Regions from separate parts of the Mixta intestinalis genome, predicted to be linked through region 1. Evidence: predicted binding sites of a transcription regulator. Region 1 holds the regulator's gene; the other holds the start of a gene.
The links. Region 1 encodes Fur, which represses iron uptake genes when iron is present. Its sites were predicted from a motif close to ATAATAATGAGAACNACTATCAA; they were not measured.
Positions count from the first base shown of each region.

Region 2: the regulator Fur is predicted to act here: its motif matches at 1,055-1,077, upstream of feoA (ferrous iron transporter A).

Region 1 covers NZ_CP028271.1:591,256-595,287, forward strand. The annotation lists gene C7M51_RS02735 (beta-N-acetylhexosaminidase) at 1-1,559, shown strand, start outside; gene fur (ferric iron uptake transcriptional regulator) at 1,661-2,104, opposite strand; gene fldA (flavodoxin FldA) at 2,463-2,993, opposite strand; gene ybfE (LexA regulated protein) at 3,135-3,410, opposite strand; gene ybfF (esterase) at 3,567-4,032, opposite strand, start outside.
Region 2 covers NZ_CP028271.1:4,160,708-4,164,739, forward strand. The annotation lists gene feoB (Fe(2+) transporter permease subunit FeoB) at 1-767, opposite strand, end outside; gene feoA (ferrous iron transporter A) at 764-1,003, opposite strand; gene C7M51_RS19230 (Tex family protein) at 1,135-3,462, opposite strand; gene greB (transcription elongation factor GreB) at 3,658-4,032, shown strand, end outside.

The DNA.
Region 1 (4,032 bases):
TTCACTTCCATCTCAGCGACGATGAAGCCTGGCGTATCGCTATCCCTGGTCTGCCGGAGCTTACCGAGGTAGGTAGCCAGCGCTGCCACGATCTTAGCGAACAGCGTTGCCTGTTGCCGCAGCTCGGTTCTGGTCCCTTTAACAATAACAACGGCAGCGGCTTTTTCAGCCGGGCGGATTACATCGATATCGTTAAATATGCCCAGGCACGCCATATTGAGGTGATCCCGGAAATCGATATGCCTGCGCACGCACGCGCCGCCGTCATCTCAATGGAAGCACGTTATCAGCGCCTGATGAAAGCGGGCGAAACAGAAAAAGCAGAAGAGTATCGGCTGCGCGATCCGCTTGATACCTCTGAAACGACCTCCGTTCAGCTTTACGATCGTACCAGCTATCTCAATCCCTGCCTCGCCTCTTCACAGCGCTTTGTCGATAAGGTTATCGGCGAAATTCAGGCGATGCATAAAGAAGCCGGGCAGCCGCTGTCTACCTGGCACTTTGGCGGCGACGAGGCTAAAAATATTCGCCTTGGCGCAGGCTACAGCGATAAACAGCAGCCGCAGCCTGGTACCGGCCTGATTGACCGCAGCCAGGAAAATCGCCCCTGGGAAAAATCGCTCGCCTGTCAGAAAATGATTGCGGCTGGTGAAGTGAAAGATCTCGATCATCTGCCGAGCTATTTTGCGCTGGCGGTCAGCAGTAAGGTACATGCGCACGGTATCGAACGTATGCAGGCCTGGCAGGATGGCGTGAAACATGCGGAGAACGCTGCCGCCTTCGCCACGCCAAAAGTGGCGGTTAACTTCTGGGATACACTTTACTGGGGCGGCTTTGACAGCGCTAACGACTGGGCCAATAAAGGCTACGATGTGATTATCTCTAACCCCGACTACGTCTATATGGATTTCCCTTATGAGGTGAACCCGTTAGAGCGTGGCTACTATTGGGGAACGCGCTATAGCGATGAACGTAAGATGTTTAGCTTTGCGCCAAATAACCTACCGCAAAATGCGGAGACCTCAGTCGATCGTGATGGCAAAACCTTTACGGCACGCTCTGATAAACCCTGGCCCGGAGCCTGGGGGCTGTCGGCGCAGCTGTGGAGTGAAACCGTACGTACCGACGACCAGATGGAATATATGATCTTCCCGCGCCTGTTTACCGTAGCGGAGCGCGCCTGGCATCGTGCCTCCTGGGAGCAGGATTATCAGCCGGGGCGTGAATATCAGGGTGGCGTCACGCAGTTTGTCGATCGTCAGGCGTTAAACCGCGACTGGCAGCGTTTCGCCAATATTCTGGGGCAACGTGAGCTGGCGAAGCTGGATAAAGTCGGTATCGCTTACCGCCTGCCGGTGCCGGGCGCGCAAATTCGCAACGGCAAGCTGGAGGCGAACCTTGCGCTGCCGGGTCTGGCTATCGAATACTCGCTGGATGGCGGTAAAGGCTGGCTGCGCTATGACGAGCGGATGAAGCCTACGGTTGCTGAAGGCAGTAGCGTTATGGTACGCAGCGTCAGCCCGGATGGAGAGCGCTACAGCCGCAGCGAAGCGCTCTGATTGAAAACGTTGGGGCAGGCTTTTACGCTTGCCCGGCGTCACAAAGCCATAAAAAAACCGGTGCTCAGGCACCGGTTTCCATTACTGCATAGCACAATTTTTTATTTGTCGTGTAATGTTTCATCTTCGCGGCAGTCACCCGTCGCGCAGTGACCGTACAGATAGAGACTGTGGTTGGTCAGCTTGATGCCGTAACGCGTGGCGATTTCACGCTGGCGAGCTTCGATCGATTCATCACTAAATTCAATCACCCGGCCGCAGTCAAGGCAAATCAGGTGATCGTGATGATGCTGCTGGGTCAGTTCGAAAACGGATTTACCGCCTTCAAAGTTATGGCGTGTAACGATGCCAGCATCATCAAACTGGTTCAGTACGCGATATACCGTTGCCAGCCCAATTTCTTCGCCCATATCAATCAGGCGCTTGTACAAATCTTCCGCACTGACGTGATGGCTCTCAGGTTCCTGAAGCACTTCCAGGATTTTTAGTCGTGGAAGCGTAACCTTCAGGCCGGCCTTCTTTAATGCGGTGTTATTGTCAGTCATGCGGATATTGTCCTGTTACTTTGCTAGTCACAATGTGGCTGAACAGCCATGAACATCGGTCGACGCTAAAGCTAATGCGTCTCATTATAGAACTGATGCTTCGAAATGAAAACCGTACGGGGAGGCGTGAAGCCGCAAGTGGAAGTAAAATAAGAGCTACGTCCGGCGTTGTTCATGCTCATCTGATGCTGCGTTTACATTTCGCTTCATCCTGCCGCTTTACAGCACAACGGCAGGAAAGCGTATGACCGATACGGGTATTCTACCGACTGTTTGATAAAATTTTCAAACCCGTACCTATCATTTCTATAGGAAAAACCTGTTACGCAATGTGATGTGGTACACAATCAGCGCGGAATCAGGCTTCCAGAATTTCCTGCAGATGCAGCTCTTCGTAAATCTGCTTCACCCACTTATCAACGCGTTCGTTGGTTAATTCAGGCTGACGATCTTCGTCAATTGCCAGTCCAAGGAAATGCGTATCGTCGGCGAGACCTTTAGAGGCTTCGAAGTGATAGCCTTCGGTTGGCCAGTGACCAACGATTACCGCGCCGTTCGGCTCGATAATATCGCGGATGGTGCCCATGGCATCACAGAAATATTCAGCGTAATCTTCCTGGTCGCCGCAGCCAAACAGCGCTACCAGCTTGCCGTTAAAGTCGATCTCTTCCAGCGTCGGGAAGAAGTCATCCCAGTCGCACTGCGCTTCGCCATAATACCAGGTAGGGATGCCCAGCAGCAGAATATCAAAAGCCTCCAGGTCTTCTTTACTGCTCTTGGCAATATCATGCACTGCAGCAACGTCGCTACCGAGCTGTTTCTGGATCATTTTCGCAATGTTTTCTGTATTGCCGGTATCGCTGCCAAAGAAAATGCCTACGATTGCCATGAGTTTAATAACCTCTTGAAACTTATAGAATTGGTAACTGCCCGTGGAATGCAGATTACGGCAATAATAGCAGAGACCGTCTGGAGGCGGAACTCGTAAAGCCGCTGCATTTGTGTCTCATTGTGCGCTTCTTTCAGCCAGTCAGAGCGCCTTCAACTGGGCAAGAATCATCTCTTCAATCAGCTCGCTGCGGCTTACGCCACGTTCAGCGGCCATTGCATTGAGCGCTTCGACAGCCTCACTGTTCATCTTCAGTTCAACGCGCCGTAAACCCCGTACTTTGTCACGTTTCAACTGGTTGCGTTTGTTGATACGAAGTTGTTCATCACGCGACAGCGGACTGGTTTTCGGGCGTCCCGGGCGACGTTCATCTGCAAACAGATCGATCGTGGTCCGGTCCGTGTGTTCTTTTGCCATAGAATCGTGGTACTGAATGGGCTGCGCGTTTGCGCCGCGCATGGTGACGTTTGGGCCGGCTTGCCGCCATTTTCAGCGACGGCAAAATTTTAGCGCGCCATCATACCCTGAGCAAAGAGTGAGAACAATCTTTGTCGGCGGGTTAACGCCTTGCTTTTACAGCGCTAAAAAACGCTGTATGGCACGCAGTACCGCGTCGGGTTTTTCAGCATGAACCCAGTGACCCGCTCCGGCAATCACATGCGCGCGCGCCTGTGGGAACTGCGCCAGCAACGTATCACGATGAATATCATCCAGATAGGGAGAAAGCTCGCCGCGAATAAACAGCGCCGGTCCCTGCCACGGCGGTATACTTTCCCAGCCGGAAATCGCGCTATAGTTATCCCACAGAACAGGGACGTTAAAGCGCCAGGCACCGTCGTGAAAAGATTTCAGCAGGAACTGAATCACGCCTTCTTCAGCGATGATTTCACGCATGATGTCGGCGGCGGCGCTGCGTTGGGTAACGCCTGAAGCGGTAACGGCATTAACGGCAGCGAAAATGGCATCGTGTCGGCGGGTCTGGTAATCCACCGGGGCGATATCGATCAGCACCAGCTGTTCGATACGTTCCGGTGCCAGC
Region 2 (4,032 bases), 1.1 Mb from region 1:
CCCGCGCAGATAGTGGCAAGCTGTTGATAGCGCGCCGCCGCGATCTCGACGGCAGCATCCTGCGGTAGCGGCGCATCCGATTCTGCCAGACGCTGTAACGCCAGATCGCCAACCTGCCGGCGGCTATAGATATCGCCCTCCAGCAGCTGGAACGCCAGCCAGCGTCGACGCTGACGCTGTTCGCTAACCGGCATCGCCGCCGCCAGCTGGTCGGCAGCTTCACTCAGGGCGGGCGGGTAGGCCACCTCGATTGGCGCGCCCATGCGAATGCCTTCGTCAATCAGCTGTTTCAGACGATCGATGCCGCTGCCGCGCGTTGAAACCACCGGCACTACCGGGCAGCCGAGACGCTGCTCCAGCGCCGGAATATCGATAGTGATATTCTGGTTTTCCGCCATATCCAGCATATTCAGCGCGACGATGCAGGGCACGCCCAGTTCGCGCAGCTGTAACGTCAGGTAGAGGTTACGCTCAAGGTTACAGGCGTCGACGACGTTAATCAGCAGGTCTGCCTGCTCACTGAGTACGAAATGGCAGGCGATCTGTTCATCAAGCGAAGCCTGCTGTGAGACGGTGGTCAGTGAGTAGGTACCGGGAAGGTCGATGAGGTTGACGCGAGTATTGCCTGCGGTGAAGAAACCTTCTTTGCGTTCGACGGTGACGCCCGCCCAGTTACCGACGCGCTGACGTGCGCCGGTAAGCTGGTTAAACAGCGTGGTTTTACCGGCATTCGGATTGCCCAACAGGCCAATCGTACACTGTTTCATGCCGCCTCCGTCTGCGTGACAGGCTGTAGCTGTAACAGCGCCAGATCCTTTTTACGCAGCATCAGGCTAACGCGCCCCGCCTGTATTTGCAGAGGATCGCCTAAAGGTGCAATACGAACCACCTCAAAGCAGGAGCCGGGCAGCAGGCCCAGGGAAAGTAACTTTTGACGCCAGGCAGGGCTGACTGCGGAAGTGAAACCGATTATTTGATAGTGCTGACGGGCAAGCAAAGACATGGCTGGTACCTCATTGACCGTCGCGTTGCGCGACAATAACAAAACGGGACCATACTAGTGAGAATAATTCTCGTTAATGTTGATTTAGAACAAAAACGGAACAGAGGGCGGCAAAAAGCCGCCCGTGAAGCTTAACGTTTTTTGCCGAAGGCGGCGGCTAAGGCATCGCCCATAGCGCTGTTGCCCGGCGCGTTGGTGGTGGCACGCGCCCGTGGTTTGGCAGCGGCGCGGCTGTTGTTTTCACGCCCCTGCGCACGCGGCGCACCACGTGAAGCGCTTTCGCCTGGCTGTTCGTCCAGACGCATAGTCAACGCGATGCGTTTACGCTGTATATCGACCTCAAGCACCTTCACTTTCACGATATCGCCCGCTTTAACCACGGTATGCGGATCCTCAACGAACTTATCGGAGAGCGAAGAGATATGGACAAGGCCATCCTGATGGACGCCGATATCCACAAAGGCACCGAAGTTGGTCACATTGGTGACCGCACCTTCCAGCACCATACCCGGCAGCAGATCGTTCATGGTTTCGACACCTTCCGCGAACTGGGCGGTTTTAAACTCTGGACGCGGATCGCGGCCCGGTTTTTCCAGCTCTTTCAGGATATCGCTGACGGTGGGGACGCCGAAACGCTCGGTGGTAAAGTCTACCGCTTTCAGCTTGCGCAGCTCGCCAGCATTGCCCATCAGTTCGCGCAGCGACTGGCGGGTAGCTTCGAGAATACGCTCGACTACCGGATAGGCTTCCGGATGCACGGTTGAGGCATCAAGCGGGTTATCGCCGTGATTGATACGTAAAAAGCCGGCGCACTGCTCGAAGGCTTTCGGGCCGAGGCGGCTGACTTTCAGTAACTGCTGACGGTTCTGGAAGCGTCCGTTCTCATCGCGCCAGCTGACAATATTTTGCGCCATCATGCGTGACAGCCCGGCAACGCGCGTCAGCAGCGCCACGGAAGCGGTATTGAGATCGACACCAACGGCGTTCACACAGTCTTCTACCACCGCATCCAGCTTTTTCGCCAGCATCGACTGGCTGACATCATGCTGATACTGACCGACACCGATCGATTTCGGATCGATTTTTACCAGCTCCGCCAGCGGATCCTGCAGGCGACGGGCGATAGAAACCGCACCGCGCAGCGACACATCCAGATCGGGGAACTCCTGCGCTGCCAGCTCGGAGGCGGAGTAAACCGATGCGCCCGCTTCGCTGACCACCACTTTCTGCGCCGTCACCTGCGGGAACTGTTTTTGCAGGTCGAGGAAGAAACGTTCGGTTTCTCGTGAGGCGGTGCCGTTGCCGATCGCGACCAGTTCTACCTGATGGCGAGTACAGAGTGCCGCTACCGCTGCCGCCGCTTTTGCCGCCTGGCCGGTATGCGGATAAACGGTATCGGTAGCCACCAGCTTGCCGGTAGCATCCACTACGGCAACTTTAACGCCGGTGCGCAGGCCGGGATCGAGGCCCATCGTGGCGCGCATACCGGCCGGGGCCGCCATCAGCAGATCGTGCAGGTTACGAGCAAAAACGTTAATCGCCTCTTCTTCCGCACGTTCGCGTATGCTGCCCATCAGTTCGGTTTCCAGATGCAGCAAAACTTTAATGCGCCACGTCCAGCTGACTACCGCTTTGCGCCAGGCGTCCGCCGGGGCGTTATTCAGGCGCAGGTTAAGATGGTCGGCAATAAGCTGCTCACCGTAACTTTCACGCGGCGGTTCGTCGAACTGCGGATCGGCATTGAGCGAAAGTTGCAGGACGCCTTCGTTGCGCCCACGGAACATCGCCAGCGCACGATGGGAAGGTACGGTCGCCAGCGCTTCATGATGGTCGAAATAATCACGGAATTTCGCACCCGCGTCCTCTTTCCCTTCCACCACGCGTGAAACCAGATGCGCGTTTTTCCACAGGTAATCGCGCACCTTTGCCAGCAGCGCGGCATCTTCTGCGAAGCGTTCCATCAGGATATAGCGTGCGCCATCCAGCGCGGCTTTAACGTCTGCGATGCCCTTGTCCGCATCGACAAATTCAGCGGCCAGCTGCTCCGGCTGATGCGAAGGATCCTGCCATAGCGTATCGGCTAACGGCTCCAGCCCTGCTTCAATGGCGATCTGTCCGCGCGTGCGGCGTTTCGGTTTGTAGGGAAGGTACAGGTCTTCGAGTTCGGTTTTACTCAGGGTGCCGTTGATGGCGGCGGCGAGTTCATCGCTGAGCTTGCCCTGCTCGGCGACAGATTTAAGGATCGCCTGGCGACGATCTTCTAACTCGCGCAGATAGCCGAGGCGGGTTTCCAGCTGGCGTAGCTGAGTATCATCAAGCCCGCCGGTTACTTCCTTACGATAACGTGCGATAAACGGCACGGTATTCCCTTCATCCAGCAGGCGGATAGCGGCATCAACTTGTTCAGCCCGCGCCTGAAGTTCACCCGCAATAATGCGGCTCAGCGAATCATTCATCATCGGTTCACTATCTTACTAGCACAGTTTGAGAAACAGGGGACAGTTATACGGATTGATGGCTGAAATTGCCAGCAATGCGGCGCGCTTTAGGCCAGATTCCGAGAGCCACTTCCCGATTGACGATTCTGTTGTACCATTAACGCAAACGGGCGGCTTGCCAGCCCGCTCATTACGATCAGCAGACAGGAAAGCGGTGTGAAGACTCAACTGATTACCCGTGAAGGGTATAACAAACTTCGGGCGGAACACGATCATTTATGGAACGAGAAACGCCCGGAGATCACTAAAATTGTCTCCTGGGCCGCCAGCCTGGGCGATCGCTCGGAAAACGCCGATTACACCTACAATAAGCGCCTGTTGCGCCAAATCGATCGCCGGGTACGCTATCTGCGTAAGTGCCTGGCGGAGCTGAAGATCGTTGATTACTCGCCACAACAGGAAGGGAAGGTGTTCTTCGGTGCCTGGGTTGAGGTAGAAAACGAGCAGGGCGAAGTAAAGCGTTTTCGGATTGTGGGGCCGGATGAAATCTACGGCGAGGTAAAAGATTATATTTCTATCGATTCGCCGATG